Regions from separate parts of the Brevibacillus sp. FSL K6-0770 genome, predicted to be linked through region 2. Evidence: a T-box and tRNA genes for the amino acid it is inferred to sense, from the RefSeq annotation. Region 2 holds a T-box; the other holds one or more tRNA genes.

Region 1 (15,873 bases), 110 kb from region 2:
GCAAGGCGAAGTATAGGGGCTGACGCCTGCCCGGTGCTGGAAGGTTAAGGGGATGAGTTAGCGCAAGCGAAGCTTTGAACCGAAGCCCCAGTAAACGGCGGCCGTAACTATAACGGTCCTAAGGTAGCGAAATTCCTTGTCGGGTAAGTTCCGACCCGCACGAAAGGCGTAACGACTTGGGCGCTGTCTCGGCAAGAGACCCGGTGAAATCATAATACCTGTGAAGATGCAGGTTACCCGCGACAAGACGGAAAGACCCCATGGAGCTTTACTGTAGCCTGGTATTGGAACTTTGTGCATCATGTACAGGATAGGTGGGAAGCTGAGAAGCAGGGGCGCCAGCCTCTGTGGAGCTGTCGGTGGGATACCACCCTTGATGTACGGAGTTTCTAACTCGTCGCCCTCATCGGGCGAGAGGACCATGCCAGGTGGGCAGTTTGACTGGGGCGGTCGCCTCCTAAAAGGTAACGGAGGCGCCCAAAGGTTCCCTCAGAATGGTCGGAAATCATTCGTAGAGTGTAAAGGCAGAAGGGAGCTTGACTGCGAGACCTACAAGTCGAGCAGGGACGAAAGTCGGGCTTAGTGATCCGGTGGTTCCGCATGGAAGGGCCATCGCTCAACGGATAAAAGCTACCCTGGGGATAACAGGCTTATCTCCCCCAAGAGTCCACATCGACGGGGAGGTTTGGCACCTCGATGTCGGCTCATCGCATCCTGGGGCTGAAGTAGGTCCCAAGGGTTGGGCTGTTCGCCCATTAAAGCGGTACGCGAGCTGGGTTCAGAACGTCGTGAGACAGTTCGGTCCCTATCTGTCGCGGGCGTAGGAAGTTTGAGGAGAGCTGTCCTTAGTACGAGAGGACCGGGATGGACGCACCGCTGGTGCACCAGTTGTCACGCCAGTGGCACAGCTGGGTAGCTATGTGCGGACGGGATAAGCGCTGAAAGCATCTAAGCGTGAAGCCCCCTCCAAGATGAGACTTCCCACAGCGCAAGCTGGTAAGACCCCTCATAGACGATGAGGTTGATAGGTTCGGTGTGGAAGCGCGGTAACGCGTGGAGCTGACGAATACTAATCGGTCGAGGACTTATCCACACATGCTTAGCAATCATGCATATCCGGTTTTGAAGGAACATATAATTACGGAGAGTTACCCAAGAGGCCGAAGGGGACGGTTTGCTAAACCGTTAGTATGCGCAAGCGTAGCGAGGGTTCGAATCCCTCACTCTCCGCCATTTTTATTTTGGCGGCGTAGCTCAGCTGGTTAGAGCGTTCGGTTCATACCCGAAAGGTCGGGGGTTCGATTCCCTCCACCGCTACCAAAAACATAAGACAAGCAAAAGTTATGGCGGTCGTGGCGAAGGGGTTAACGCACCGGATTGTGGCTCCGGCACTCGTGGGTTCAAGTCCCATCGATCGCCCCATGCATGGGAGTATAGCCAAGTGGTAAGGCACGGGTCTGCAAAACCCTCACCCCCGGTTCAAATCCGGGTACTCCCTCCATAGTTGTCCCAGTAGCTCAGCAGGATAGAGCAACGTCTTCTAAGTGTAGGTACTCGTATGGAAACCACCTGCTGGAACATTCTTTTTAATGTGTCCTGATAGCTCAGCAGGATAGAGCATGCGCCTTCTAAGCGCACGGTCGGGGGTTCGAATCCCTCTCAGGACGTTAGTTTTAAAGTATTTGAAGTCGCTATAGCTGGCGGCTTTTTTGTTGTATGGAGGTACATAGCTTGGCATGGAGCAAGGCGCTGGCTACAGATCAAGCTTTCATTTCACCGGTAAAAGCAGGAAAATACCACTGGCACATAGCTAGTGGTGTTTTCGAATAAAAAGCAAGTAGGTGGGGGCGTACGATGTGCTGCGAGCATTGCCTTGATGGATACATATCTGCTATTTAGCGCGTGAGTACAACGCTATAGACAGGCGTTATAGCAAGCTTGGCTGCACGCATGAAAAGGAGAAGCTGCGTATTTCAGTCCAATTGCAGTATGACTCAGCATGGAGGGCGTTGAGCGACTATCCCTTACACTCATACTAGGTTTGGTTTGCGCCGATACGGTCATGGCTGTTTTCTTGCAACGAATATAATCAGTTCATCCTTGCCAGTAAACGGTGATCGATTCCAGTTGCTATATTCACTTTGAATATCAAATCCATGCTCGTTTAACAATTTGCGAATCGATTCAGGCTCAGTAAACAAACATAAAATCTCTGATTCCCGCTCATAGCCTTGGAATTTACGAATCGTCGTCCATTTCATTATATTCGTATCAGGGTTATATTTCTGTTTCCCACCCACTTCTACAGGATTCCCCTCATAATCCTGAAATGTATGCCAATATTCATAATCACAGTCTGTAAGATCATGGCCACTTGGGTTGCGCGTCTCAAAAATAAATTTCCCGCCTGCCTTGAGTAGCTTGTTCACATTTTCCAGCAGCGAATTTTGAGCGTCACGAGTTTGGCATACTGTATCATATTCGGTAAAATGTCTACCCCGTCAATATGTACACCTCGTTCAGCGAGGTACAACGTCGTTAATCCCGTTCCACAGGCAAGCTCAAGCACATGTTGACACGGCTTCGCTTCCTGCAGAAACAACTCGTATTTCTTCCACTCTCTACCAAATTCAGCGTCGTAGTTTTTCGGATCAACATACTCTTCAGCGTTATGAAATGTCATCAAATTCTCCTCTCATGACGTTCAAAGTTATGCCGCTATATGTATGAAATATCATAATTCCATTAATATATAATAGCTGAATTATACTTACAATCATTATGTAAAATGGGAGCCTGTACATGTTGGCGGATGCAAGATAATGCTTGTCTGATTTGTTCTGAAGGAATAATAAAAATGCATAAGCTGGCGGTCGAGAGTACAATTTCTCCCGAGACGTCACTTATTGAAAATACCTGCTACAGACTCAAACTGATTAGTTAAGTTTGTATGAGGTACTTGTTTGTTCAGCAGATATTTTTGAGCTTCTAAAACTCACGACTGCAAAAACAGGATAGAACAGAACAGCATTCACAGATGCGAAAACGGCTCTAGGTTAGGGAGTAAAAGGCTGTGAAGGGATCGACACCGGCCTGGCAGTGTGTCTTGTGCACCGCATGGATGCGAGAACCGAGGGAGGGCGTTCCTGTTGGCCATGCAGCGTTTGTGGCTTTGAAAAGGCTAAGAATGATTGCTTGCAAGTCAAATAAAGTCCTGCTTTTTTACAGCAGAGATCACAGGAGCAGGAAGAGCAACAAAAACAAGAGCCATTTTATCGACAAAAAATGACTAAAATTGACGTACATATAATAAGGAAGCTTTTCGATAATGAGCATATTCTTTGCAAGGAGTTCCCTGTTAGTTTCACTCTCTACTCTATGTAACGTTTAGGGGAGAAAAAAGATACTCATTTTTACAAAAATGTTTTCACGGGATGTTCTTTTCTTGAGGGGCAATTCGAAGACAGGGCAGTTAGCAATGGTTCGTTTGCAAAAAGACGGGTGCAATACGTGGCTGACCAAAAGGGGCACAGCAGCATGTGGTCAAATAAGATACCTTGCTGCAACGCCGATACGTGATCTATCGGAAGAGGACGCCGGACAGAGCACAGAAGAGAGCAGGCAGAGAACGCCGGACGAGTACAGAAGAGAGCAGGCAGAGAACGCCGGACAGAGGACAGAAAAGAGAGCAGGCAGAGAATGCAGGACAGAGGACAGAAAAGAGAGCAGGCAGAGAATGCAGGACAGAGGACAGAAAAGAGAGCAGGCAGAGAATGCAGGACAGAGCAAAGAAGAGAGAGCAGGCAGAGAACGCCGGACAGAGTACAGAAGAGAGAGCAGGAAGAGAATGCCGGACAGAGCACAAAAGAGAGCAGGAAGAGGAAAGCAGGACAGAGCACAGAAGAGAGAGCAGGAAGAGAACGCCGGACAGAGCACAGAAGAGAGAGCAGGAAGAGAACGCCGGACAGAGTACAGAAAAGAGAGCAGGACGGAGCACAAAAGAGACAGCAGGCAGAGAACGGCTAGAACAGAGAGCAGAAGAAGCAGCGAAAAGGGCGCAGAACTGATCAGAGCGCGATACGGAAGACAAAGACGAGCGCAAGCAGAGCACAAGCAAAGCACGAAGAAAGGAAGACCACGAACAGCTCGTGGTCAAATAAAAGGATTGTAGTAGTAGAGACCGTGGAAGTAGCGCCGCTCAGCTTTTTCTAATGCAATCGCTTTCTCGTTCTCCAGTGAGGCATGAAGCTTTTCCCAATAGTCTGGGGTGGCATCGCTCAAATCAACTTCCAGCTGCTCGCCAACCAGATTGCGGATCAGCTGCCAATCATCGGGATGCTCATACTGCTTCATACCGCCACCAATTAGCCGAATATCGTGGAGCAACTGTTTGATATTTTCGGGAATCATCGGTTTCCCCCAATAACGAAAAATTTTTTTGAGAACGATGGGTTTCTACTACTGGTAATAATTTGTCTGATTCGCCATGAAATATGTAAGAAAACCAAAAAATATGGAGTCGCAGTTGGTCCGTTATGGTGACGAAACCTTGAAATTTTCCATCAACACGATCGCCGCATTTTCTAGAAGAAGAGACAAAACACGCTTTCAACCGACAATGGCTTAAAGCAGAAACATGCCACAAAAATATTCCAATGATTAGCAACGAAAATAGGCGCTCTGGATGGAGAAAAACGCTATTGACTTCTAAATTTCGATTGTGTATACTCAAAAACATGATTTCGCGGCAGGAATTTTGGCAAGGAAGTCCGCGATTATCAAGGAAACAGGCGGTCGTGGTGGAATTGGCAGACACACCATCTTGAGGGGGTGGCGGGGCGACCCGTGCGAGTTCGAGTCTCGCCGACCGCACCATCGTGATACCAGACTGAGGCTATTTTCGAGCTGAAATGAGCCGTTGCGTTTTCGAAATATATCAAGCCTTTTCGACAAGGGCTTTTTTTTCTGCTCATGTCCAAGGCTTGTCGAATAGAAAGAGAAAAAGGTGGGAAAGGTGATAGCAGTGCCTTCGTTTTTCCCACTTTTGGGTCATTGATCTTGAAACGCTTTTGATGTACACTCCCAATTGGGAGAATTACAATAGAGAAATGTTGGAAAAACAACACTACCTAAATCGGATCAGACCCAATTTGATTTAGGTCGAGGAGAAGAACCCATGAGTGTAATTAGAGAGATCATTGAGGGATTATTCATCGGATTCACTTCAACGGTAGGTGTGATCAGCACGTACCAAACACTGGTTTCTTGCGCAGGTCTGTTCCGCAAAAAGGAGCAGGTGACAAGCGAGCCACAAAAGACTTTTGCTGTACTGGTTGCGGCGCATAACGAAAGTGCCGTAATCGCGCCACTGATTGAAAACCTGAAAAAGCTCGACTACCCGCGTGAAATGTACGACATCTTCGTCATTTGCGACAACTGTTCGGACAACACAGCTGAGATCAGTCGGGCACACGGAGCCATCGCGTGCGAGCGTTTTGATACGTCCAAGCGCGGAAAAGGCTACGGGATTGAGTGGATGCTGGAAAACCTCTGGGCTAGACCGAAGCAGTATGATGCAGTCGTCATGTTTGACGCCGACAACCTGGTTGAAAAGAACTTCCTGCGCGTGATGAACGACCGTCTGGTCAAAGGCGCACGCGTGATCCAGGGCTATCTCGATTCGAAAAACCCGTTTGACTCCTGGATTACCCTGTCTTATGCGGTGACGTACTGGTTTACGAACCGCATGTGGCAACTGGCCCGTCACAACCTCGGTCTGCCAAACACATTGGGCGGAACAGGCTTGTGCATCGAGAGCAACTTGCTCAAAGAAATGGGCTGGGGTGCGACAAGTCTCACGGAAGACCTGGAGTTTGCTACCCGCTGTATTGAACGCGGCATTTATCCAACCTGGGCTCACGACACGAAGGTATGGGATGAAAAACCGATTGATTTGAAAGCTTCCATGCGCCAACGTTTGCGCTGGATGCAAGGTCACTATGATGTAGCAGGGCGTTACATCGGAAGCGTACTGAAGAATGGCTTGAAGTCGAGAAAGCTGGGAATGCTCGACGCAGCGTTCTACCTGTTCCAGCCGATGTACGTGTTGATGGTGACCATGATGTCCTTGCTGTTCCTGGGCAGATTTTTTGACATTGCGGCTCTGACGCCGGCTGCGACCATCCTGCCAACTTGGCTGGTGTACGGCTCTACCGCTGTGTTTTATTTGCTGCCAGTGCTGGCGCTCTATCTGGAAAAGGTGCCGCTCAAAGGATATTTGGGACTGCTGTTGTTGCCGTTCTTTTTCCTGACCTGGCTTCCGATCATGTTTTACGCGTTTTTCACCAAGAAAAATCAAGTGTGGAGCCATACGTCCCACACGCGCGCCATTCGCATCGAGGAGATCCAGCAATAGGATTGTCAAACAAACCACAGGGACATCGGACCTGTGGTTTCCTTATGGGAAAGTAGCGAAAAAGGGCGCTGATCTGGTATAATGACGCGATCACGCGTATGAGAGCAAGAGCCGTGGGAGCAGGGCACAGGGCTTTTGGTTGTGCCACGAGGAGGAAAAGCGGTGATGAAGCTGGCACTACAACCACAACAATGCGAACAAACTACTCCCGTGTTTTGGGGAGATAAGCGTTACCATACATGGAACTATCATTTGCGCTCGACGTTTCACGAAAAGATTTTCAAGGTGCCGCTGGACGGGGGCTTCAGTTGTCCAAACCGGGATGGCAAGGTGGCGACAGGCGGCTGTACGTTTTGCAGCGCTCGTGGCTCGGGGGATTTCGCTGGCGATCGGCGGATGGACCTGGAGCGGCAGTTTCACGACGTAAAAGGCCGGATGCACGAAAAGTGGCCGCAGGCAAAATACCTCGGCTTTTTCCAAGCGTACACGAACACGTACGCGCCTGTTCACGAGCTGCGCGAGATGTACGAAGTCATTCTTAGGCAGGAAGGCGTAGTCGGCTTGTCCGTCGCCACGCGTCCCGACTGCCTCCCGGACGATGTCGTCGAATATTTGGCCGAGCTGAACGAGCGGACGTACTTGTGGGTCGAGCTTGGGCTGCAAACGGTTCACGAGCATACGGCACAGCTCATCAACCGGGCGCACGACTACGCCTGCTATGTCGATGCGGTGGAAAGACTGCGCAAGCACAATATTCGCGTCTGTTCCCACATCATTTACGGGTTGCCAGGCGAAACGCACGAGCAGATGATGCAGACGGCCGATGCGGTTGCCCACCTGGATGTGCAGGGGATCAAAATTCACCTGCTGCACCTTTTGCGCAAGACGCCGATGGTCAAACAGTACGAGGCAGGGCTGCTTGAGTTTCTTTCCCTGGAAGAGTACATCAAGCTTGTCGTAGATACGCTGGAAATTTTACCGCCCGAGATGATCGTGCACCGGGTCACCGGAGACGGGCCAAAAGACTTGTTGATCGGGCCGATGTGGAGCCGCAAAAAGTGGGAAGTGCTCAACGGCATCCATGCCGAGTTGCAAAACAGAAACAGCTGGCAAGGGAAGTTTTATGTTCCACGCGCCTGAAAAGCCGCTCAAACGGCTCGAGCAACTGCATAAAAAAAGGGAGCCGGAAAATGGCTCCCTTTTTGACGTTACGCATCCGCCTCGATGATTTTTCTTGCGCGGCCAGGGTAATTCGTAATGATTCCGTCCACGCCGTATTCGATGGCATTCTGGATTTGCCGACTGCTGTTCACTGTCCAGCCGTAGACGGTCAGATTGCGCTGCTTGGCTTGCCGCACCAGCTCGGGTGTCAGCTGATCGTACGGCACATGCAGCTGCTCGCAGCGATACTGGCTGGCGACTGCCCACGGTTTTGCAATCGGGCCGACATAGAGCAGTCCGGTTGTCTGGGCAGGGTCCAGTTCTTTGATGCGCAGCAAGCTGTCGAAGTTGAAGGTGGAGATGATCGTCCGCTCTGTGAGCTGGTAGCGCCTGATCAGCTCGATGACCTTTTCCTCAAGCTGGGGCTGGGCCAAAAAGAAATTTTTCAACTCGATGATGAAGTGCAACGATGTATCGGAAAAGGTTTGAAATACCTCGCGCAGGACTGGAATCCGGGCTTTGGGAACACGCATGGAGCTGTCCTTGTCGGCGCGTAGCTGACGAAGCTCGCGCATCGTGTAGCCGCGTACCAGACCGGAGCCGTTCGTGGTCCGTTCGAGTCGATGGTCGTGAATGACGACGAGCTTGTCGTCGCGGCTTAGCTGAACGTCCAGCTCGATTCCGTCCGCGCGCTTGCGGACAGCAGCGTGGAACGCTTCCATCGTGTTTTCCGGATGCAGGCCGGAAGCGCCGCGATGCGCGAACACAAGTGTGGACACGGGGGCTTCCTCCCTTCTCAGACGTTACATAGCTTATTACATGCATATGTAAGTGGCCCCTCGATACTGCCTATCAAGAGGGGCACATACGAGTACCTATGAGATGGCGACGAGAACAATCACGAGAAGAACGAACAAAACCAAAACAAGGGCGAAATCGTTGTTTCCGCTGCTGCAGCTCATGAATACCCCCTCCTTCCCAGATGGAGCAACTCCTTCATCTTATGAACGTATAGGGAAAATGGCGCTCATCGAATGCCTACTCGCCTGAGATTTGTGCTTGGCAGCCCACTTTTTATACAGATTGGCAGATGACGGGAAGGTGCATTTTGCTACAATGGAGTCACAAGGCAAACAGGGGAGGGAAGGCTTCATGATACAGATCGAGGAAATGCTCGCTACGGGTGATTTGGTGGACGATCAGCAAAATCGCAGGGTCAAACTGCACGAGTACGATCGGACGCGCATCAGCGAGTACGACGAACTGCTCAAGCAGGTCGGAACAAAGTCTGCGGCGAGCAAGCTGATCGTCTACGGAAAAAAGCAGGACGTTGGGGAATGGCTTGCGCGGGGATATCGCCAGGAGGGAATCATCGACGGTTTTTTCCAGGGGCAAAACGCTTACATGCTCACGGCTTATCTCACGGAGGATCGGGCGACATCTGCTGCTCCCGAGCTGGCCGAGGAAATTTTGGCGCTGAGTCTGGCGAAAGCGGGACCAGGCGAAGAAAAGCCGCTCCCGGAAGGATATCGCATGCGCCCGGCAACAGAAGCGGACGCAGAGGAGCTGGCGAAGCTGTACGGCCTCGTTTTCGCGACGTATCCTACGCCGATGGATGATCCCGCGTACATTCAAAAAACGATGCAGGAGGGCACCGTGTACTTCGTAGTCGAGCGGGACGGGCAAATCGCCTGTGCGGCGTCTGCGGAGGTGTCAGAGCGCATGGGATCGGCAGAGATGACCGATTGTGCCACCCATCCGGATCACGCCGGAAAAGGGCTCCTCCAGCCGTTGTTCCACGCGTTGGAACACAAGATGGAGGAAGCAGGGATTTACTATTTGTACACGTTGACGCGGGCCCAATCGGCGGGCATGAACGTAACAGCCGCCAAAATGGGCTACGAATACCGGGGGCGGCTGATCAACAACTGTACGATTTTTTCCGGATTCGAAGACATGAACATCTGGGTGAAGCCACTTCGGCCTACACGCGATGAATAAGGCTACTCTTGTGAGGAAGACAGCTGCTGTTGCAGTCGGCGGGCCATAAGCGCCAACTGAAGCTGCCAGCGCTGATGCGCGTCCTCCAGGCGGTAGCCTGTTTTTTCTTCAATCTGGGTCAAGCGGTATTTCAGCGTATGCCGATGAATATATAACGCTTGGGAGGTTTGCAGGCCGTTTCCGTTTTGGGCCAGGTACACTTCCAATGTTTCGAGCAGCTGCTGATTGTACTTGCTGTCGTAGCGGATCAGCGGCTCCAGAATCGGCTTCCACAATGCCGTCATGCTGTGCTCGTCCCGGTGGTAAGGAAACAGAAACTGATAGCCCTGCATGTCCCGGTAACGCAGCAAATCGGGAGCGGTAGCGAGCAAAGGATACGCTTGCAGCGCGAACATCGCTTCTTCTGCGGCCGAGGAAACATCTGTCAGCAAATCGCGGGGATTGCTGATCGCCACTTGCAGGGTGGTGGCAGAGTGCAGCCCTTCCCACCTGGCTGCAAACTGTTCGAGCAGCTGCAGGCTCGTCCGGTCGTCGGGCAAAATGAACAAAAGACAGTGCGGGCGCTCCCGCAAAAGGTACGAACGCTGATGGCGGTCGCACAGTCTGCGCATCAGGGTAATGACGCTTTGATGCAGCTCCGCGAGCCTGTTGTGCTCGACCGTCTCGACTTTGACCGCGACCACGAGGTGCTTGCCGGAGAGCGGATAGCCGAGCATGCGACAGCGGCTTTCCAGGTCTTGCGGACTCATTGGCTTTCCGTTCAGCAGTTCCTCGACGAAATCCCCTTTCAACCGCCACTCCGTCGCTGAAACAGCGCGTTCTTTTACATATTCCAGCGCACACAAGGTGGCTGCGTGCTGGAGCGCTACGTCGTCAAGCTCTTTCCACGATTCCCGCGGCTTGCTCAGGCTGAGCGTGCCAAAATGCTCGCGGCTGGCTCGGATCGGCACCGAATGCACATGCTCCTTGCCTTCTTCCGTGTACGGCTCCGTCTTGCAGCCGTGCTGGGTCACTTCAAACCCGAGGGCGTCGAGAAGCGTCACCGCACCGCCCGTAAGCTCAGCAAGCTCGCCTGCGATCGCTGGCAGCCCGCCTTTGGACAGGGCTGCTTCAATCATCCGGTTGTGAATGGCTTGCGAGTAGGCCAATGTCTCAAACTGCCGATTGACGATCGGCTGCAAAATCGCTTTGGTAATCGTCGAGAAGTTGATTTCGGTCGGGATTTCGATGAGCGGCAACTGATGGCGGTCCGCCAGTTCGAGAAAGCTTTCGGGAATTTCCCGCATGTAAAATCCGGTATGAATAGCGACTCCGCTGAGCTTTTGCCTGGCTAACATCGGGATGAATGAACTGAGCCGCTCGACATTTTCCATCAGCCCAAATCCGGTTGTAATCAAAAATTCCCCTTCTTGCAGACGGCTGGCATCCTCCAGCACTTCCACGATCGTCACCCAGCGGATCGGATTGTCCAGCCCGCCAGCACCTGCGATCAGACGCGTCTGAACCATGTCGGGCAGTTGCAGAGCCTCTCTGATCGTAATTGTCATGAGGTACACCTCCGTGTTGCGAAGTTCTTTATACAAAATGTACAAAAGATTTTGTCTCTTTGCCACGTTTTTTTTGCCAGCGCGTCGGATGGATGAAACGGGCTGGTCAGCTAGGATAGAGGTAGAGAATAAGCGAGGTGGCGACGATTATGAGCAGAAGCTATGTAATTAAACCGGAACTGGGCAAGACATATCCGTTCATTTCTCATGGAAAAGGCATTTATTTATACGATAAAGACGGCAAGCGCTATATCGATGGCTGCGGTGGCGCTGTCACGGCGAGCATCGGTCACGGCGTGGAGGAAATAGCCGACGCGATGTATCAGCAGGCAAAAGAAGTATCTTTTGCGTACCGCTCGCATTTCAGCAGCGATGCCGTAGAGGAGCTGGGAGCCAAGCTGGCTGAGTGGGCGCCTGGTTCGCTGAACTGGACGTTTTTCGTCAGCAGCGGCTCGGAAGCGACGGAAACAGCGCAAAAGATCGCGATCCAATACTGGCAGGAAAAAGGCAAGCCGACGAAAAACCGGATCATTTCCCGCTGGATGAGCTATCACGGCATCACGATGGGCGCGCTGTCCATGTCGGGTCACGTATTGCGCCGCAAACGTTTTGCCCCGCTTTTGGAGGACTATCCGACGATCACTGGCCCGTATCCGTACCGCAGACCTGAAGGAATGTCGCTTGAGACATACGCCTTGGAATGTGCGAACGAGCTGGAACGCGCCATTTTGCGAATCGGTGCGGAACAAGTCGCGGCCTTCATCGCTGAGCCAGTCATTGGCGCATCCGGCGGTGCAGTCGTGCCGCCAGATGGCTACTTCCAGCGCATTCGGGAAATTTGCGACAAGTATGAAGTGCTGTTCATCGCCGACGAAGTGATGACGGGAGTAGGGCGCACAGGGAAAGCGTTCGGGATCGATCACTGGGGCGTCGTGCCTGACCTGATGACTTTGGGCAAAGGCATGAGCGCAGGCTATACGCCGATGGCCGCCACAATGGTGTCGGATGAGATCATCGAGACGATTAGCCAAGGAAGCGGTCTGATCATGGCTGGACACACGTACAGTGCCAATCCGCAGTCCGCCGCTGTCTCCCTGGCTGTTTTGCAATATGTAGAAAAAAATCAGTTGTTTGACAAAGCAGCCGAGCAAGGCGCTTACTTGCTGGCACGTCTGCAGGAGTTGGCGGATGAACTGCCGCTGATCGGCGAGGCGCGCGGTCTGGGATTGCTGTGCGGTCTGGAATTTGTCAAAGACAAGCAAACAAAAGAACCGTTCCCGCTCTCCCAAGGGGTGGCAAGCAAGGTAATTGCAAAAGCGTTCGAAAAAGGGCTGCTCATTTATCCGGCCATGGGTGGAATCGACGGGGTGGCAGGTGACTCCATCATTGTCTCTCCTCCACTGACGATTACAAAAGCAGAGATCGACGAACTGATCGGCCTCCTGAAAGAGGCGATTGTCAGCGTATCGCAGGAGTTGAAAGACAAGGCGCTGATCAACTAGAGTGGAGGGGCTATCGATGACGAACCGTTTTGATAAAGTAGTTACCATGCAGGAGGCGCTGTCCCATTTCCGCGACGGGATGACGCTTCTGGCAGGAGGCTTTGGAGGTGTGGGCAATCCGCCCACACTGATCCAGGGCATTTTGGATTTGGGTGTGCGCGATTTGACGCTGATCAGCAACGATACCGCGTTTCCACACATCGGGATCGGCAAGCTCGTGACGGAAAAGCGGGTCAAAAAAGTCATCGCGTCCCACATCGGCTCCAATCCGAACGCAGGGGCGCAAATGACGGCCGGAGAGCTTGAGGTCGAGTTTTGCCCTCAAGGCATTCTCGCGGAGCGTGTACGGGCAGGCGGCGTCGGTTTGGGAGGCATTTTGTCCGATGTCGGCATCGGCACGATTGCAGAAAAAGGCAAGCAAAAGGTCGTGCTCGATGGCAAGGAATTTTTGCTGGAGACGCCTTTGACAGCGGAAGTGGCGATCGTCCATGCCAAAAAAGCGGATCGCTTCGGCAATCTGGTTTACGATACGAGCGCGCGCAACTTCAATCCGCTTGTGGCGATGGCAGGAGACATCACCATTGTCGAAGCGGACGAGATCGTCGAGGTTGGCGAGCTGAACCCGGAAGAAATCGTGACGCCGGGCGTGTTCGTCAATTACATCGTGCAAAGTGAAGGGGTGAACTGGCAATGGGCGTGGGAGAAGTAAAAGAGACCGAGAGCTACCGTGAGCGAATCGCACGCAGGGCGGCCCTGGAAGTCGAGGACGGAATGATTATCAACTTGGGAATCGGCATCCCTACGCTGGTGGCCGATTTCATTCCCGCGGACAAACGGGTGATGTTCCACGCCGAGAACGGCATCCTCGGAACCGGGCCAAGTCCGGCAAAAGGGGAAGAAAACGCGATGCTGTGCAATGCAGGCGGCTTTCCCGTCACATTGGCGACAGGGGCGTCCTTTTTCGACAGCGCAACGGCATTTGCGATCATCCGCCGCGGCCTGTTGGATATGACCATCCTCGGAGTGCTGGAGGTCAGCCAAAACGGCGATATTGCCAACTGGATTGTGCCGGGCAAGCGCGTGCCGGGTATGGGCGGGGCGATGGAGCTGGCCCAGAAAGCGAAAAAAGTGATGGTCGTGACGACGCATCTCGATAAAAACGGCCGTTCCAAAATCGTCCGAGAATGCTCGCTTCCGCTCACTGCCACTCAGGCGGCAGACTGGATCATCACGGACATGGCTGTCATGGAAGTTACGCCAGATGGCTTGTATTTGCGCGAGGTCATGTATCCGTACAGTGTGGCGGATGTCATCGGGGCCACCGAAGCGGAACTGAAGATAGAGGGCGAAGTAGGCGTATTCCGCTAGACAATAAGCAAAAGACAAAAGGCAAAGGACGAACCCAAGAAACGGAGGAAGAACATGGCTAACTGGCAAGCGCTGATACGAGAGCAGTTGGAAAAGGATCGGGAAGCTTCTGTCAAGTTGCTGCAAGAGTGGGTGCAAAGCCCGAGCGTGCAAGGAGCAGAGGAAGCGATTCAGAAAAGCATCGCCGATCATTTGGCGAAGATGGGCCTGAGTGTCGACTTGTGGGTCATGGAAGGGGAAGAGCTGGTTTCGCATCCGTACTTCGTCTCCCCCCGGCAAACGTTTGAAGGCAGTCCGAACGTCGTCGGCGTCTGGAAAGGCGCGGGGAATGGCCGCTCGCTCATTTTGAACGGGCACGTCGATGTCGTTCCCGCTGGCGATTACGCCCAGTGGAGCGATGATCCGTTCAGCGGAAAAGTGGAGGACGGCAAACTGTACGGCAGGGGCGCAACCGACATGAAGGGCGGAAACCTGTCGTCGCTCTTGGCTATTTCCGTCCTGCAAAAGCTCGGTGTCAGCCTGAAGGGAGACGTCATTTTCCAAAGCGTGGTGGAGGAAGAAAGCGGTGGAGCCGGAACGCTTGCCACCATCCTGCGCGGCTACAAGGCAGATGCTGCGCTGATCCCTGAGCCGACGAACATGAAAATTTTCCCGAAACAGCAAGGCTCGATGTGGTTCCGTCTGACGGTCAAGGGACGCTCTGCTCATGGCGGCACCCGCTACGAAGGAGTCAGTGCCATCGAGAAAAGCATGCTCGTCGTGCAGGCGATTGGCCGTCTGGAAAAAGAGCGTAACGACCGTCTCGATGATCCGCTGTACGCCAAGCTGCCGATTCCGATCCCGATCAACATCGGGGTCATCGAAGGCGGAAAATGGCCGTCGTCTGTCGCGGATCTCGTCAAGCTGGAAGGCAGGATGGGAGTCGCGCCCGGCGAGCAGATGGAGGATGCCAAGGCAGAAATGGAAGCGGCTTTGCAGCGTCTGGCAGAAGTCGATCCGTGGTTTGCGGAGCAGCCAGTCGAGCTGGAATGGTACGGCGCGCGCTGGGTGCCAGGGGATGTCGCACAGGATCATCCGCTCATGGACATTTTGCAGGACAAGTTTGCGGCCGTGACGGGCGAGCGTGCCATTGTGGAAGCATCTCCGTGGGGAACAGACGGCGGCTTGTTGACGGCTTTGGCCGATACGCCTGCTATCGTCGTGGGGCCTGGTGTTACACAAGTAGCGCACTATCGGGACGAGTACATCGTTTTGGATGACGTCTTCCGCTGCGCGGAAATTTTTGCTTTGACTCTGCTCGACTGGTGCGGGGTAGCCGAAGGGCCAGCGCAGTAAGGAAGCCGCAGCGTCTTTTTCTAGGGCGCTTTTAAGCTACTTGAGATGGTAATTGTGAAAAAAAGGAAAAAGTTTGAGCGCAGGACAAGGAAGCGCCGTCTGCTCTGGAGAATGATTGGGAGAGGCTTTGAGAGATCCAATCGTGTCAGGGACGGAGGAGACGGCGATGAGAAGAGCGTGTTTTATCGGGGGAAAGTGGATACCTATGGCAGACCATGCCCCGTTGTATTCGCCTTGTACAGGTCAGGTGATCGCACACATTCCCCAGGCGGATGCTGTGGCAGTAGAGCGGGCGATTGCAGCGGCCGAAGAAGCTACAACCCCCATGCGCCGCATGCCAGCTTACCAGCGAGCAGCCATTCTGGAGAAAATCGCCATCCTGTTGGATGAGCGAATGGAGGAAGCTGCCCGGATCGTCGCGCTGGAAGCGGGAAAACCGATTCGGACAGCGCGCGGCGAAATCATCCGCACGGTGCAGACGTACAGGTTTGCAGCGGAAGAAGCCAAGCGGCTGCACGGGGAAACGATTCCACTGGACGCTGCT
Region 2 (15,873 bases):
GACATGGACGGCAGAAAGCCCTCTCGCACCCCTAGCACGGTCAATGCCAGACAAGCCGCAAGCGATCCCGCCATGACTAACTGCTTGTGATTTTTCTGCTTTTTCTTCCCGACCTCCATCCGAATCCTCTCTTCCATTTCCCGGGTAAACTTCACTTCCGAAGCTGCCGCTTTCCCTGCTTCGCGTACAGCTTCACGCAGCCCCTGATCTAGTTCCATTCCAATCCCTCCTTTTCACACAATGCCCGAAAATGTTTGCGCGCCCGATGCAGCTGCGTCCGTACCGCATCCTCGGAAATATCCAGCACTTGTGCTACTTCCTTAATTGACAAATCTTCATAGTAATGAAGTACCATGACCTTTCGATACAAAGGCGACAGCATCATGACTTTCTCGGCGATATGTACCTGGTCCAGTTGCTTGAAAACGGACGATTCCACGTTCCCTTCCGCCACTTGTTCCGGCACGGTTTCTTTCGGGGAGACAAACGTAGAAAAGATTTGCCGGAACGACCACGATCGCAAATACTTGCGCGATTCATTGATGGCAATCCGGTACAGCCATGTTTTCAAACTGCTCTCATGGCGAAACTGATCCAGCGACCGATAGGCTTTCAGGAACACTTCCTGTGTGATGTCTTCCGCGATTCCGCGATCTTTGACGATCATGTAGGCGAGCTGGACGATTTTGTCACCGTAGTCATTCATCAAAGTCGACAGCAGCGCATCCTTGGTCGGCTGCAAAGACCGCTCTGCCGCGTTAGCCTTTGCACTGGCATTCAGATTGACATTCACTTTGCTTCACCTCCTCTTGCAAACGATATCCATTTGATCCAGCAGCCTGCTTTTTGTGACAGAAATCGCGATTTATTTTTCCTGGCCTCTGTTTTCAGCGGAAAAGACGACACCTGCGCGCACTGCGTTCGTTGTCAGAGCGGAACGCTTTTGCTATCATGAGGCTTACCTAACCCCTAGAAAGGAACGATTGACGATGAACACTTTGCTCGCTTGTGAAAAAGACGAGTTTTTGTCCTGTATAGAGACGGTAAAGGAACTGGAAACATCCGAGTTTGAAACATATTCCATCGTAAAGCATACCGAAACAGGTGAACACTATTTGCGCTACTTTTTGTCGCATATCAACCTGTCCGAAGGCGGCAGAAGGGACAATTACGATCACTTTTTGCCACTCGACTCCGACGACGTTCTCGGTCTGATGTTTGGCGATCAGGATTACCACTTCCCGGAAAACTGGCGCTCTTCCTACCTGCGCAGCGGCAACGACAATCGGCTGATCCCTTTTGATCCATCCGAGAATTACGATCTGGAAGAAGAAGCGGCTGCCGAGCTGGCCATGGTGGAAAAACTGGAGCAGTACAAGGCGCAATGGATGCATGCCGAAAACTTGACGGCGGAAGAAAGAGAAAAGCTGACGCAGGAGTATTTCGCGGCACTCGACAAGATTTTGAAAAAACCGGAAGAGTAAGTTGCACAAAAGCACCAAAAACGGCTATAATGCTAGGTAAACAAGCGAATCGTTGATGAGGACAGTACCCTTGGACTTACGGCTGTAGCGAATCGGGGATGGTGGAAGCCCGATGCCTGACCAAGTGCGGAAGCGCCCCTCGGAGATGCGGCCTGAACATCTGACGCTATAGATGTAAGCGTCTGGATTGTGTAGGGTTTTGCCGGGTCTGCCCGTTACAGCAGCGCAAAGCGGTTTTTGCCTCAACCAAATCATGCAGGCAAAAACAACAAGAGTGGCACCGCGGGAGCACAACCTCTCGTCTCTTTTTACAGGAGACGTAGAGGTTTTTTTATTTTTCAAGCGTTCCGTTCCAAAGCTTTTCCCATCTGAAAGGAGAATTACCATGAGTTACAAACATCAAGTGGCGGAAAAAATCGCCGCGGCCCTCACCGGACTCGGTGTGAACGATTTCTCGCAAGAAACGGTGTACAACATGCTGGAAACACCGCCAAACCCGGCTATGGGAGATATCGCTTTCCCATGTTTCCAATTGGCAAAAGCGCTGCGCAAAGCTCCGCCGATGATCGCGACAGAGCTTGCGGAAAAAATAGAAGGTGCGCCGCTGCGCTCGGCACAAGCGGTCGGCCCATACGTCAACTTGTTTCTCGATCAGCAAAACGTGGCGGAGCAAGTCATTGGCACCATCCTGGCACAAGGTAGCGCTTACGGCAGCAGCGAAGCAGGCCAAGGCCGCAAAGTGCCGATCGACCTCTCCTCCCCTAACATCGCCAAGCCGTTTTCCATGGGGCACTTGCGTTCGACCGTCATCGGAAACGCGATTGCGAACATCATGGAAAAACGCGGCTACCAGCCTGTGCGCATCAACCACTTGGGTGACTGGGGCACACAGTTCGGCAAGCTGATCGTCGCCTATCGCCTGTGGGGTGACGAGGAGAAAGTCAAAGCGGAGCCGATCAAGGAGCTGCTCAGCCTGTACGTGCGTTTCCACGAAGAAGTTGAAAACGACTCTACCTTGGAAGACCAGGGCCGCGAATGGTTCAAAAAGCTGGAAGATGGCGACGCCGAGGCGCAGCATCTGTGGAAATGGTTCCGCGACGAATCACTCAAGGAGTTCATGAAAATTTACGAGCTGATGAACGTCTCCTTCGACTCCACGCACGGGGAAGCTTTCTACAACGACAAAATGGATCGCGTCGTCACCCTGCTCGAAGAAAAAGGCTTGCTGACCGAATCGGACGGCGCCATGGTTGTCAACCTCGATGAGTACAACATGCCGCCATGCCTGATCAAAAAGTCGGACGGCGCTACTTTGTACGCCACGCGCGATCTGGCAGCCGCCCTGTACCGTCATGAGACGTACGACTTCGCAAAAGCGCTCTACGTCGTAGGAAACGAGCAGCGCCTCCACTTCCAGCAGCTCTACAAAGTGTTGGAAAAAATGGGCTACGCCTGGTCCGCCGACATGCATCACATCCCGTTCGGCATGATGCTCAAAGACGGCAAGAAAATGTCCACGCGTAAAGGAAAAGTCGTCCTGCTCGAAGAAGTTTTGGCGCAGGCGATTGCCGATGTGCAAAAAGTGATTGAGGAGAAAAATCCTTCCCTCGCGAACAAGGACGAAGTTTCCCGCCAAGTCGGGGTTGGGGCCGTTATTTTCCACGACCTGAAAAACTACCGTCTGAACGACATCAACTTCTCCTGGGAAGAAATGCTCACCTTTGAAGGCGAGACAGGGCCGTACGTGCAATACACGCATGCGCGCGCTTGCTCGCTTCTGCGCAAAGGAGAGTACAAGCCGCAAACGGCTGCCAGCCTCGTACCAGATGCATTGGACAGCAAGGAAGCGTGGGCAGTCATCACTTTGCTGAACAGCTTCCCGGAAGTGATTGAACGGGCCAGCGACAATTTCGATCCGTCGCAAATCGGCAAGTACGTCATCGACCTTGCCCAATCGTTCAACAAGTTCTACGCCAACGTGCGCATTTTGGCCGAGGAAGAAGACGTCAAAGCGTCCCGCCTCCAGCTCGTAGCTGCGGTAGTCGCTGTCCTGAAAGAAGGATTGCGCCTGCTCGGACTGGCTGCTCCAGAGGAAATGTAACTGTCGCAAGATCACGAAAGCCGGCTGCCTCCTGCTCTCAGGAAACGCCGGCTTTCCTTTTTGGAAAACAGCAGCCACGGCTCGCTTGCCGATATCTCACCACCTAAATCGTTCCATTTTTTGTCATGCTTTGCGATAATAAAAAGAAAAACGTCATCGGTGGTGAGTGGATGTGAGCAGAACGATACAGTTTGGCCCGTCGGAGTGCACATTGGCGCTCAGCGGCTGGCGCGCGGTGATCGCATTCGAGAACCGCATTACCATGCCGTATCGATTCATCAAGCATGTTCAAGTCGATTCCTTTACTCCCGAGCCGGGAACGCTGCGCATGCCGGGAACGGAGATTCCTTTTTCCAGCACATATGCGGGCAGATTCCTCTACGGAAACGATTGGTACTTCCTTTCCTTCGAGCGGACGAATCATCTGCTTTTGCTTGATTTGGAAGGACATGCGAAATACCGGAAAATTGTCGTGCAGGTGGAGAACCCCACCGAGATCGCCGTTACGCTGCAACAACATCTGCTCGCTCAACACGAATGAAGACAAGACAACCGTTGTGAAGCAGATTCTTTTTGAAAAACGCCCTACAGAAAGTGAGATTGTTATGGAAAAAATTGTTTTGATCGCCGCAAGCTTGCTGCTCATGCTCAGCGTCCTGACTGGCTTTGACACCCCTGCCCCTGCTGCAAGCTCCCTGCAAAGCTCTTTGCAAAAATATGCCGTTCCTGTAGCGAAAATGGAGCTGCCCGCGAAGACGATTATCGGCTTTGGCGAAGCTACGCACGGAAACAAGCAGTTCACTACGCTCAAGCTGGACGTATTCCGGCATGTAGTCGAGAAGCAAGGCTATCGCGTGTTTGCCATCGAAGGTGATTTTGGCGGCGCCCAGAAGGTCAACGACTTCCTTTTGGGTGGACATGTAACCGCAAACGATGCGGCAAAGGCGATCGGCTTCGCCATCTACAACACGCAAGAAATGGCCGATCTGCTGTCCTGGATGCGCACTTACAATGAAAAGCAGCCTGCCGACCAAAAAATCCATTTTTACGGATTTGACATGCAGCGCTACGATCACAACAAGACAAGGCTTTTCGCCTACTTGCAAAAAGCCGACCCTGCGCTTGCTTCTGAATCGGCAAAGGCACTCGCCAAGCTGACCGATCAAACCGTGTCCGACGAAAAGCTCGCAAAGGAGAGCCTTGCTTCGACTCGCCACATGCTCGAACGAATCAAGCAAAACAAAACCGCCTACATCGCCAAAAGCTCGGAAAAAGACTACGAGCTGGCTGTCGCCTATGCCGAATCGATCATGCAAAATGCCACTTTGCACGGAACGAACGTCCCTTACGGTAGCACACGCGACCGCTTCATGGCCGACCGGGTCAACTGGATTCTCGCGTTTGAAAAGAAATTTTACGGACGCCAGCAACTGTTTATCGCCGGACATAACGGACACATCGAAAAAACGTCGACGACGGCTGGCATCACCGCCTCCATGGGCGCCCATCTGGCGAAAACGTGGGGCGACCAGTATTACGCGATCGGCAGCGAATTTTACGAAAGCTCGTTTCTGGCCAAAGACGCGTCAACCAATGAACGCAAGCTGTTCCATGTCAAAAACAGCGGAGAGCAGCGACTAGCCGTTCTGTTCGCGAAGACCGGAATGGCGGATGGCTTTTTGGATTTTGCCAAGACCCGCCAGGACACAGCCTTTTCCGCCTACGTGAATCGCGCCCAGCCGATCAGCGCCATCGGCGACATGTTTGCCAGCTGGTATGGCAGCATCGAGAAAATGTACACGCTGCAAATGGTTCCGGCAAAAGCGTTTGATGCGCTGGTGTTCGTGCGGACAGCGACGCCTTCTGTCATGCTCGCAGAGTGACAGCGTCCGAGCGAGCCGTTGAATGCTTGATCTACCTGACTCTACGTCAGTCGCATGTGCACACATGAGTAGACTGCAAAGCGCTGATCCCGACCACCGCAAAAGCCCCGCCAGAATGCCGCTAAATCGAAGCGGCTCTCTGACGGGGCTTTTTTATGTGCTGTGCTTGTTTCGCTTACATGCTTGGCCTTACGAAGACAGCGTCATGTTTTCATAGATGACGGACAGACCCATTCCGCCTGCCATGCAGAGCGTGACCATGCCGTACTTGACGCGGCTGCGCACCATTTCGTTCATCAGCGTCACGGTCAGCTTGGCGCCTGTCGCTCCGACCGGGTGACCGAGTGCGATCGCTCCTCCGTTGACATTGACCTTCGCCGGGTCCAGCTCCAGCCCTTTGATGACGGACAGCGCTTGTGCGGCGAACGCCTCGTTCAGCTCGATCAGCCCGATGTCATCCAGTGTCAGACCTGCTTTTTCCAACGCTTTTTGCGTCGCCGGGACAGGCCCGATTCCCATTACGCCCGGCTCCACTCCTGCGCTGGCAAACGTCTTGATTTTGACCAGCGGCTTAAGACCCGCTTCCTCCGCTTTTTCCCGCGACATCATCAAGACGGCTGCTGCTCCGTCGTTCATCGGACATGCGTTGCCCGCCGTAACCGTGCCGTCTTTTTGGAAGACGCTTTTCAGCTTCGCCAAATCGTCCAGATTAATATCCGCACGCACCGACTCATCCTGGTCAAAGACGCGCGTCCCTTTGCGCTCCTTGATTGCAATCGGCACGATCTCGCTGGCAAATTTGCCTGCGGCGATGGCGGCTGCGGCTTTTTTATGGCTGTCAAAAGCGAACTGATCCTGCTCTTCGCGGGAAATCCCGTACTGGAGCGCGAGCCGCTCCGCTGTGATCCCCATGTGCTCGCCTTCCAGAGAACAGATCAAGCCGTCCGCCAAGAGAGCGTCTTCCATCGTCAAGTTGCCGAATTTGCTGCCCCAACGGTTTTTCACCAAGTACGGGACATTGCTCATGTTTTCCACGCCGCCGGCAACGACGACATCTTCCTGCCCGGCCATGATCGCGAGTGCGCCGCTTGTGATCGCCTTCAAGCCCGATCCGCACGCCTTGATCACGACATGCCCGTACACCTGGCGCGGAAATCCGGCGAGCTGCGAACTGATCCTAGCCGCGTTCAGACCGCCGCCGTGCACGTAACCGTTGCCAAAAATCACTTCATTGACTTCCTGCTTGGAAAAGCCAGACTTTTCCATCAAGCCTTCCAATACTTGCCGTCCCAGCTCCGTTGCCGGCACGTCGCGCAAGCTTTTGCCGAAAGCGCCAACTGCGCTGCGCGCCCCGGCGACAATGACTACTTCTCTCATCGCTACGCTCCCTTTCGCTTTTGCCTCGTTACCTTACAAAACCCGATTCAAAAACTCGCGTGTCCGCTCTTCTTTCGGATTGTTGAAAATTTCTTCCGGGCGCGCCATCTCCACGATTTTCCCCTGGTTCATAAAAGCGACCCAGTCCGCTACTTCTTTGGCGAATCCCATTTCATGCGTCACAATAATCATCGTCATCCCGTCCTGGGCGAGCTGCTTCATCGTTTCCAGCACTTCGCCGACCAGCTCGGGATCGAGCGCGGATGTCGGCTCGTCGAACAGCATGATCTCCGGCTTCATCGCCAGCGAACGGGCGATCGCCACCCGCTGCTTCTGACCGCCTGACAGCGAGGATGGATAGACGTCTGCTTTTTCTGACAATCCTACCTTCTGCAAAAGCTGCAACGCTTCCTGCTTCGTTTGCTCCTTGTCCGCTTTTTTCGCGATCAGCGGCGCTTCCATGACGTTTTCCAACACAGTTTTGTGCGGGAACAGATTGAAGTGCTGGAAGACCATGCCGACCTTTTGCCGCACTTTGGTCAAATCGTCCTTTTTCGGATCGATGCTCTTTCCTTCAATCAAGATATCTCCGCCATTCTTGATTTCCAAAAAGTTGATGCAGCGAATCAATGTACTCTTGCCGGAGCCGCTCGCCCCGATCAAGACGACGACCTCGCCTTTTGCCACCTCTAACGTGACGTCTTTCAACACTTCTACCTGTCCAAAGCTCTTCTTCAAGTTTTGCACGCGAATCATGACTTGCTTGTCTTCCATTGTTTTCGCCCCTTTGCTCTACACGTCACCTTTGGCCAACCGCTTTTCCATCCGATGGACGACATACGTGAAAATCATGACAATCACCAAATAGTACAAGGCGACGATCAAAAAGTACGTCATCTCGTCAAAGGTTTCTGCTGACAGACGGCGAGCCAGCGAAAACAGCTCATCCATCGCGATAAATGCCGCCAGCGACGATTCCTTCAGCGACAAAATAAACTGGTTGCCGAGCGGCGGAATCGAACGCTTCATCGCTTGTGGCAAAATGATTCTGCGCATCGTTTGAGACGAGGACATCCCGAGCGACAAGCCTGCTTCCATCTGGCCCTTGTCAATCGACTGGATGGAGCCGCGGAAAATTTCTGCGATGTACGCCCCGCTGTGAATCGCCAGAGCCAAAGCCGCTGACCAAAATTGACCGAGATCGATCATCTTGTAAAAACCGAAATAGAGGACAAAAATTTGCACAATCAGCGGCGTACCGCGAATGACCATGATATACACGTTGGCGATGATTTGCCCAAGCTTGAACTTGGACACTTTCAACAGGGCGACGAACAGCCCGATAATCGAACCTACGATGACGGAAGCAACCGTCAGCTCAAACGTCAGCAGCAGCGGCTTCCAAAAAAACGGCAGTGTGCGAAAAAACTCTTCGGTCAAATGTGAAATACTGGGCACTCGATGCCACCCCTCGCTGATAAAATGTTCCTGTCACCCGCAGCTTTGCGCCCGCAGATGACAGGCAGTCGAACCGATGCGTCAAACTACTCGTTTTTGCTGATATCGCGTTGGAAATACTTTTCGCTCAACTGTTTGTAAGTGCCGTCTTCATGCATTTGCTTCAGTACCTCGTTGATTTTGTTCAAGAGTTCTGTGTTTCCTTTGCGCACGGCAATTCCATGCTGAACCTCTGACAGCGGCGCTCCGCTTTTCTTGATCTTCAAGCCTTGGCCAATCGCGATTTCCCCGACCACGCTATCAGTAATGACCACATCGTGCTTTCCTTGCTCCAGGGCACGCAGCGCAGTCACGTCGCTGTCGTACGTCTTGATGTTGTCGGTGTACTCGCGCGCCATTTTTTCGTGCGTAGTGCCCAGGGCAACCGCAACTTCCTTGCCTTTCAGCTCTTCCAGTGTGGAAGTTGTGCCGTCCGGACGAGTGAACAGTTGACCACCGGACAAATAATATGGATCAGCAAAATCAATTTGCTGTTTGCGTTCTTCTGTAATGGCATGACTGGCAATCGCTGCGTCGTAACGCCCTTCTTTTACCCCGGCAATGATGCCGGAAAAAGGCGATGTAACCGCTTTCGGTGTAAGGTTCAGCCGCTTGGCGATTTCGTTGCCGATCTCGATATCGAATCCGGTCAACTGCCCGTCTTTGAAATAGCTGAACGGCTGGTATTCACCGGAAGCCGCGAAAGTGAACACGCCCGCTTCTTTCGTCATCGAGGAACCCGCAGCTGCGCTGCCTTGTCCTCCGGTATTGCCAGTCGACGCTTCTTGTCCACATCCTGCTACGAGAAGTGACAAGGAAAACAATACTCCTGCAACGGCTTTGAGTGATTTTTTCATAGTAATTAGCCCCCTTATGATGTCTGTCAAACTGTTTCATTACTCCACCATTTGCAAATGTTCGGAAATCAAAAGCGGCGCTCCGGTATGGTAAATGACATCCTGCAATGAATACGGATACATCACCTCCGTCAGCATCAACCCTTCTGGCGTTACCTCAATGACCGCCCGCTCCGTGACAATCAGGTCGACACAGCCCTTGGCTGTCAGCGGAAACGTGCATTCCCTGCGAATTTTCGGCTCCCCGGAAAGCGTCACATGGCTCATCAGCACAATCACTTTTTTGGCGTAAAACGCCAGCTCGGCACCACCGCCGATCCCGTGAACCCTCGTCCCGGGAACGATCCAGTTCGCCAAATCTCCGCGGCGATTTACTTGCAGCGCCCCGATAAAAGCCACATCCAGCTTTCGGCGCCGGATCATGCCGTAGGCGACGGTGCTGTCAAAGTAGGAAGCCCCCGGAACGATTGTGACTGGCGCTCCCCCCGCGTTGGAAATATGCTGATCCTCTTCGCCCTGGATCGGCGTAGGCCCGACTCCGAGAATGCCGTTCACAGAATGGAACATGACGTGCCACTCGTTCGGGATAAAATCAGCGACCAGCTCGGGAATCCCGATCCCCAGATTCACGGCCATTCCCGGCACGATTTCCTTTGCGGCCCGGCGCGCAATCATGTTGCGTTGATCCATTGTCAGTCGCATCAGCTGTTCCCCCCGCTGCGATTCACCATGTAATCGACAAAAATGCCTGGCGTCACGATTTTTTCCGGGTCCAGCTCGCCTGCCGGAACGATTTCTTCCACTTCAGCGATCGTGATTTCCGCCGCCATCGCCACCAGCGGGTTCAAATTTCTCGCCGACTTGTCGTAGATGAGATTGCCGTACGTGTCCGCCTGTTTCGCGTAGACGATGCCCACATCCGCCGTCAGCGCCGGCTCCATCCAACAGGGTTTTCCCTCGAACAGCACCGCTTCCCGGCCGTCTGTCGCTTCTCCCCACATGCGCGCATCGACGAGAATCCCGGGTATGCCCACGCCCCCGGCGCGAATTTTTTCGGCAAAAATGCCTTGGGGGCAAAATGTTACCGCAAGACGTCCGTCTATCATCTGCTGACCTGCTTCGGGATTGGAGCCGATATGGGTCGTCAGCAGCTTTTTGACCCGTCCGTGGCTGATCAGCTTGCCAATCCCCACATCGGGGTATCCGGCGTCAATCCCGATCAAGGTCAGGTCGCGCACTCCCTTTTGCAGAAGCGCATCAATCAGCAAGGCCGGAGAACCGATCGTCCCAAAGCCGCCGTACATCAGCCGTGCTCCGTCTTGTACACATTCCATTGCTTGGTCGCGCGTCACCAGTTTTGATAGCATAGCATGGCCATTCCTTATCTCTCTTGATTATTGGGCAAAGTCGCTTTCGTCTTTTTCGTTGTAGCAAGTCTCGTGCCAATGCCGCAAATGCTGAATCGTAGCGAAAATTGCCGAAACTATGTTTTTTCTGACGAATCGAATCAGACTCACTTTTGAATCGAAATCAAGAAAAACAGGCTTGTTTACGCCGAATTGATATCGACTCACATTTTTTCAAATCCGACTCACTATACAACGGGCGGTTTCATCCTGTACAATCAGTTCAAAAATGGGGGGAGCGAATCGCCAATGGAAAAAGATGCGGAGATTTTGGCCCTGTCGTCTGTCGATCGCTTCATCGACATATTGAACTCGCTGGCGGACGGCATTTTCATCTCGGATGCGCAAGGCACGACTCTCTGGTTGAATAAAGCGAGCGAAAACTTGTGCGGCATGCCCAAAGCAGAATTGATCGGACAAAACGTGGCGGATCTGGAGGAGATGGGCATTTTCAGCCCGTCTGTGACACGTCTCGTCCTCGAATCCGGCAAGCCGACGACGACAATCCAGCTGGTGAACAGCAGAGGAAAATTTCTCGTGACGGGTCATATCATCCCCGATGAAGCTGGCAATCCGGAGCTGATCGTCGCCCATTCCCGCGACATCACAGAAGCGGCGCGGGCCAGCTCCCAGCTCGAAGAAACCGTGGCCCTGCTCAAACGCTACAGCGAGGAGCTGCAACTGATGAAGCGCGAGGCGAATCAAAGCTCGTCGCAGACGCTGATCGGCAACAGCCGCTCCTATCTGGCGCTGATGGAGCTGATCAAAAAAGTCGCTTTGGCTGATACGACTGTCCTGATCACAGGGGAAACCGGCGTGGGCAAAAGCCATCTCGCCGAGCAAATCCACCAGCTGAGCGAGCGCAGCACCGGACCTTTTATCCATGTGAACTGTAGTGCCATCCCGGAAACGTTGATCGAGTCGGAGCTGTTCGGCTACCACAAAGGGGCGTTTACCGGAGCCAACCATTCAGGCAAAATCGGCTTGGTCAAAATGGCGGACAAAGGCACGCTGTTTCTCGACGAGATCAGCGAGCTGCCCTATCACCTGCAATCGAAGCTGCTCCTGCTTTTGCAAAACAAAACATTCATGCCGATCGGCGGCACGAAAACCTACACGGCCGACATCCGCATCATCGCCGCCACGAACACGAACTTGCAGGAGCTGGTGCGCCTCGGCAAGTTCCGGCACGACCTGTACTACCGACTGAACATTTTGCCGATCAACGTGCCGCCATTGCGCGAGCGCAAAGACGATATATTCCCGCTCTTGCACCACAACCTGCAAAAATTCAACGCCAAGCATAACCAGAAGCGGCGGTTTACGTCAGATGTGCTGGATGTGCTGCACCAGTACGACTGGCCGGGAAATGTGCGCGAGCTGGAAAACTTGGTGGAGCGCATCGTCATCACCTCCAAGCTCGACGAGATTTCTGTCACCGATTTGCCGGAAGAACAACGCAGTATTCGCGAGCTGGAGGAAGGCATCCTCACGTTAGGCTCGCTGTCCCTGACGGAGCGCATGGAAAAAATCGAAGTGGAATTTATTATGCAGGCGCTGCGCATTCACAAAACAACCCGCAAGACGGCTGCCGCTTTGGGGATTACACAGTCGCTGCTGATGCGGCGGATCAAGAAATACGGGATTGCCTTGGAAGACGAGGAGGACGCTTGAGAAAAGCGGCCGTGGACAAGCCGAAACCTGCTGCAAGTCGCTGGTAAAAGGGCTGACCACTTGCACTCGCGAAAAAAGCATGCCGGACATTCCGTTCACAGCTAAACGGTTGTCTGCGGGCTGTCAGCTGTTCGCAGCCCATCCACGGAACAGCAAAAAAGCGCTCAACACGTGAGCGCTCTTTTCTGTGACCTTTTCGTCTGACTTATTCCTCGATTTTCTTGGCGGTTTTGCCAAACCACGTCTTCGCAACCAGCTCCACCACTTGCTTCGGCAGCGATTGTGGCGCTTGCACTTCATTGCCCGCCGCATCCACGCTCCGGTAGAGCAAAGCGGTGTCGTCAGCCGGATCGGACTTCGTTTGCAGCGTCAAATCCCCGATTTGTCCCGCGTTTGTCCATTCCTCGATCATCAGTTGGTATTCGCCTGGTGCCAGCTCGATATAGTCGTCCTCTGTCACATCGATGACAGCGAACCCGTCGTGCTGGATATCGGCATCGTATGTATTCCCGTTCGCTGTCTCGTAAAGCGCCAGCTCCTCAGGGTTGTTCAACACTTCTTTCAGCGAAGCAAAGTCAGCAATCGTCACTTTGATCCGTTTTGCCATTGGTAACTCCTCCCTCATTGACCACACATCACATCATTTCACACTGTATCACAATATGGTCAAGCCTGCCACTCACCCGCCAACTGACGCACATGTCTGATTTCTTCCCGGTGCCCGCCGTCTGTCCCTCTCGCTGTCTCCAGGACAATCGGCAAGCCGTGCAGCTCAGGCGTGCGCAGAAACTCCGCGAAAGCCTCGTCACCAATCATCCCTTTTCCGATTGGGGCGTGCCGATCCCGAAACGAGCCGCTCGGATAGACCGAATCGTTCAAATGCACCGCGCGCAGATGGGAAAAGTAGTCCAGCTCGCGCATCCGCTCGGCAACCTCGCGCCAGTTTTCCCCGTTCCACAGCCCGCTGGCAAACGCGTGGCACGTATCGAGACAAAACCCGACCTTTTCTGGTTCCGCGAGCAATTGCCGCACTTGCGTCAATTCTTCCAGCGTAATGCCCATCCGGTTTCCCTGCCCCGCGTTGTTCTCAATCAGCAGCTTGGCCTGTCCGCTCCAGCCAGCGAGAATCTCGTTCATCATCTGAATCATGCGTCTGTATCCGGCAAGCACATCCGGTCCTTTGTCCTGTCCGAAATGGACGACGACGCCGAGCGCCCCGCACGCCTCCGCAATCTCCAGATCGTTGCGCACCGAAGCGACCGTTACCTCGTACAAATCGGCCGTCTCGACACACAGATTGACGAGATAAGCGGTATGGGCAATCGCCAGCATGCCGTGCTGTTCGCAAAACGCCCGGCAAGCCGCAGCATCGCGGGAAGCAAACGACTTGACTCCCAGACTGCGCGGGTTTTTCGGGAAAAACTGAAAAGAAGCGCCCCCCTCCTTGTGCGCCGTTCTGGCAGCCTCTTCGTAACCGTTGCGAATGCTGACGTGACACCCGATTTGCATCGCTCTTCCCCCCTCGTACGCTCCCTTCATTTTTCCCTGGCTCCTGCTTTCTCACACGTCCTTTCCGGCAAACAGCCCTTGCACTTCTTGCGCATTTCCGCTACACTTTTATTAAACCGAACGTTCAGTCTATAAAAAGGAGTTTACTGCATCATGTCCAGACGCCGCCTAGATGGGGAGAAAACGAAACAACATATCGCCGAAAAAGCAACCGAGCTGTTTTCGCAAAAAGGCTACCTGGCGACTTCCATTGAAGATATTTGCCAGGCGACTGGTGCGAGCAAAGGAAGCCTTTACTACCACTTCAAAAGCAAGGAATATTTGTTTTTGTATTTGCTGGAGAAGCAGTACACGGAATGGTCAGGGCTGTGGCAAGAAAAAGAAAAACAGCACGCCACCTCTGTCGAAAAGCTGTATGCCCTGGCTGCTTTTTTGCTGGAAGACTTTTTGTCCCACCCGCTTCGCCGAGCAGGAGAAGAGTTTGCCGGAAGCCAGCTTGCCGATCCGGCCATCATGGAACAGGTCCTGACGATGCTGTCTTCTTCCTACACGCTGTACATCCCGATCTTTGAGGAGGGCATCGCGCGCGGGGAATTTGCTGATGGCGACCCTCGGGAATTGGCGATGATTTTGGAAGGGTACATAACGGGCCTGATCAATGTCGGCTTGAATATGGGCGAAGAAAACCTTTTTGACCTGATGAAAAGAGGAATTGATATTTTGCTGCATGGTATCGCCGCCAAGTAGCTTTTTTTTCAGGTTTATTTAGACCGAACGTTCGGTTTAATTTCTTGCGGGAGTGGTTGAAATGAAATCGATTTGGGGAAACCGGATCTTTTTGACCGTTTTTGTCACCGATACTTTGGAAAATATCGGGATTTGGATCAGGAATATGGCTTTGCTGTACTACGTCATGGAAACGAGCGGCAACAATCCGACCGCCGTGTCGCTGTTAACCGCGATCGAGCTTGTGCCGATCTTGTTGTTTTCGATCATCGGCGGGGCGCTTGCGGACCGCTGGAATCCGAAGCGGACGATGATGACGGGCAACTTGTTAAGTGCCTTGTCCGTGCTGTTGATCGTGTATTTGCTCTGGCACGGGATGTGGGTTGCCGTCTTTTTCGCTACTTTCATCTCGGCAGTCGTGTCCCAGTTTTCCCAGCCGTCGTCTGCCAAGCTGTTAAAAAGACACATCCCGGAAGAACATGTCGGAGTGGCCGTCTCCATCTCGCAAAGCATGAGCGCACTCTTTTTGCTTGGCGGCCCGGTCATCGGCAGCTTTTTTTACGAACAATGGGGCATCTACCCTTCGCTGATTGCCATGGCAGCTCTGTTTCTGCTCTCCACGCTCATTTTGAGCCTGCTTCCTAACGCTGCAACAGCTCCAGAAGAACAGAACGGCACACTTTTCTCCGAGATCAAGGCAGGTTTCGCCTACGTCAAAAACCACCCGTCCTTGCGCGGAATTGCGCTTGCCTTTGCCTGCCTCGGTCTGGCCTCTGGGTTGATCAACCCGCTCGAAGTGTTCCTGGTCACGGAGCGGCTCCAGCTGCCGAAAGAATCGGTCCAATGGTTTGTCGCCCTGGAAGGGTTGGGCATGCTTGTGGGCGGCGTATTCGCCTCCTTGTCCGTGCAACGCTTGAACAGCCGTTTTGTCATCACGGGCGGCTTGATCTTCTTCGCGCTTTCCATCGTGGTGGAAGCCTTGTCTGTCTGGGTTATCGTGACAGCTTCCATGCGCTTTTTCACCGGAATCGGGATGGCTTTTCTGGAAATCGTGATCGGCATGCGCATGATCAAGTTCGTCGACGAGGCGTACGTTGGTCGGGTAAACGGAACGATTACCCCGCTGCTCGTCGGATTGATGATGATCGGTTCGTTCGCAGCCGGCCCGCTCATGCAGATGACCTCGCTGATCAGCGTGTTTGTAATCGCAGGTGCCATCGTCCTCGTCGCTGCCTGGGGATGCTCGCGGATTCCGTGGGAAACCGCCTCGGATGCCCCCGCCCTGGAAAGCAAAGAAGCTGCCCGCAGTGCGGACAGCTTGCCAGTTCATGAATGAGCTTATGATTTGACGATCAACAG

The links. The T-box of region 2 lies ahead of argS (arginine--tRNA ligase). A T-box ahead of a tRNA ligase gene usually reads a tRNA of that ligase, here a tRNA-Arg.
Region 1: it encodes a tRNA-Arg, which carries the amino acid that the T-box ahead of argS (arginine--tRNA ligase) is inferred to sense. The anticodon was not compared.

What each region holds. Positions count from the first base shown of each region.
Region 1 covers NZ_JBBOBQ010000001.1:2,098,016-2,113,888, forward strand. The annotation lists rRNA gene NST23_RS10200 (23S ribosomal RNA) at 1-1,093, shown strand, start outside; tRNA gene NST23_RS10205 (tRNA-Ser) at 1,143-1,233, shown strand; tRNA gene NST23_RS10210 (tRNA-Met) at 1,244-1,320, shown strand; tRNA gene NST23_RS10215 (tRNA-His) at 1,347-1,422, shown strand; tRNA gene NST23_RS10220 (tRNA-Cys) at 1,428-1,501, shown strand; tRNA gene NST23_RS10225 (tRNA-Arg) at 1,594-1,667, shown strand; gene NST23_RS10230 (methyltransferase type 12) at 2,061-2,429, opposite strand; gene NST23_RS10235 (methyltransferase domain-containing protein) at 2,426-2,683, opposite strand; gene NST23_RS10240 (hypothetical protein) at 3,479-4,171, shown strand; gene NST23_RS10245 (hypothetical protein) at 4,153-4,410, opposite strand; tRNA gene NST23_RS10250 (tRNA-Leu) at 4,791-4,875, shown strand; gene NST23_RS10255 (glycosyltransferase family 2 protein) at 5,177-6,415, shown strand; gene NST23_RS10260 (TIGR01212 family radical SAM protein) at 6,581-7,555, shown strand; gene NST23_RS10265 (glycerophosphodiester phosphodiesterase) at 7,624-8,355, opposite strand; gene NST23_RS28420 (YjcZ family sporulation protein) at 8,452-8,538, opposite strand; gene ablB (putative beta-lysine N-acetyltransferase) at 8,729-9,577, shown strand; gene NST23_RS10275 (PucR family transcriptional regulator) at 9,580-11,124, opposite strand; gene NST23_RS10280 (aspartate aminotransferase family protein) at 11,274-12,626, shown strand; gene NST23_RS10285 (3-oxoacid CoA-transferase subunit A) at 12,643-13,335, shown strand; gene NST23_RS10290 (3-oxoacid CoA-transferase subunit B) at 13,317-13,994, shown strand; gene NST23_RS10295 (peptidase) at 14,049-15,329, shown strand; gene NST23_RS10300 (aldehyde dehydrogenase family protein) at 15,496-15,873, shown strand, end outside.
Region 2 covers NZ_JBBOBQ010000001.1:2,210,674-2,226,546, reverse strand. The annotation lists gene NST23_RS10865 (YcdB/YcdC domain-containing protein) at 1-218, opposite strand, end outside; gene NST23_RS10860 (sigma-70 family RNA polymerase sigma factor) at 209-781, opposite strand; gene NST23_RS10855 (hypothetical protein) at 990-1,484, shown strand; T-box leader at 1,528-1,793, shown strand; gene argS (arginine--tRNA ligase) at 1,870-3,585, shown strand; gene NST23_RS10845 (hypothetical protein) at 3,758-4,126, shown strand; gene NST23_RS10840 (erythromycin esterase family protein) at 4,191-5,468, shown strand; gene NST23_RS10835 (thiolase family protein) at 5,658-6,845, opposite strand; gene NST23_RS10830 (amino acid ABC transporter ATP-binding protein) at 6,879-7,619, opposite strand; gene NST23_RS10825 (amino acid ABC transporter permease) at 7,638-8,303, opposite strand; gene NST23_RS10820 (transporter substrate-binding domain-containing protein) at 8,390-9,199, opposite strand; gene NST23_RS10815 (3-oxoacid CoA-transferase subunit B) at 9,239-9,901, opposite strand; gene NST23_RS10810 (CoA transferase subunit A) at 9,901-10,566, opposite strand; gene NST23_RS10805 (sigma-54 interaction domain-containing protein) at 10,855-12,279, shown strand; gene NST23_RS10800 (hypothetical protein) at 12,485-12,886, opposite strand; gene NST23_RS10795 (deoxyribonuclease IV) at 12,946-13,788, opposite strand; gene NST23_RS10790 (TetR/AcrR family transcriptional regulator) at 13,942-14,535, shown strand; gene NST23_RS10785 (MFS transporter) at 14,597-15,850, shown strand; gene NST23_RS10780 (universal stress protein) at 15,853-15,873, opposite strand, start outside.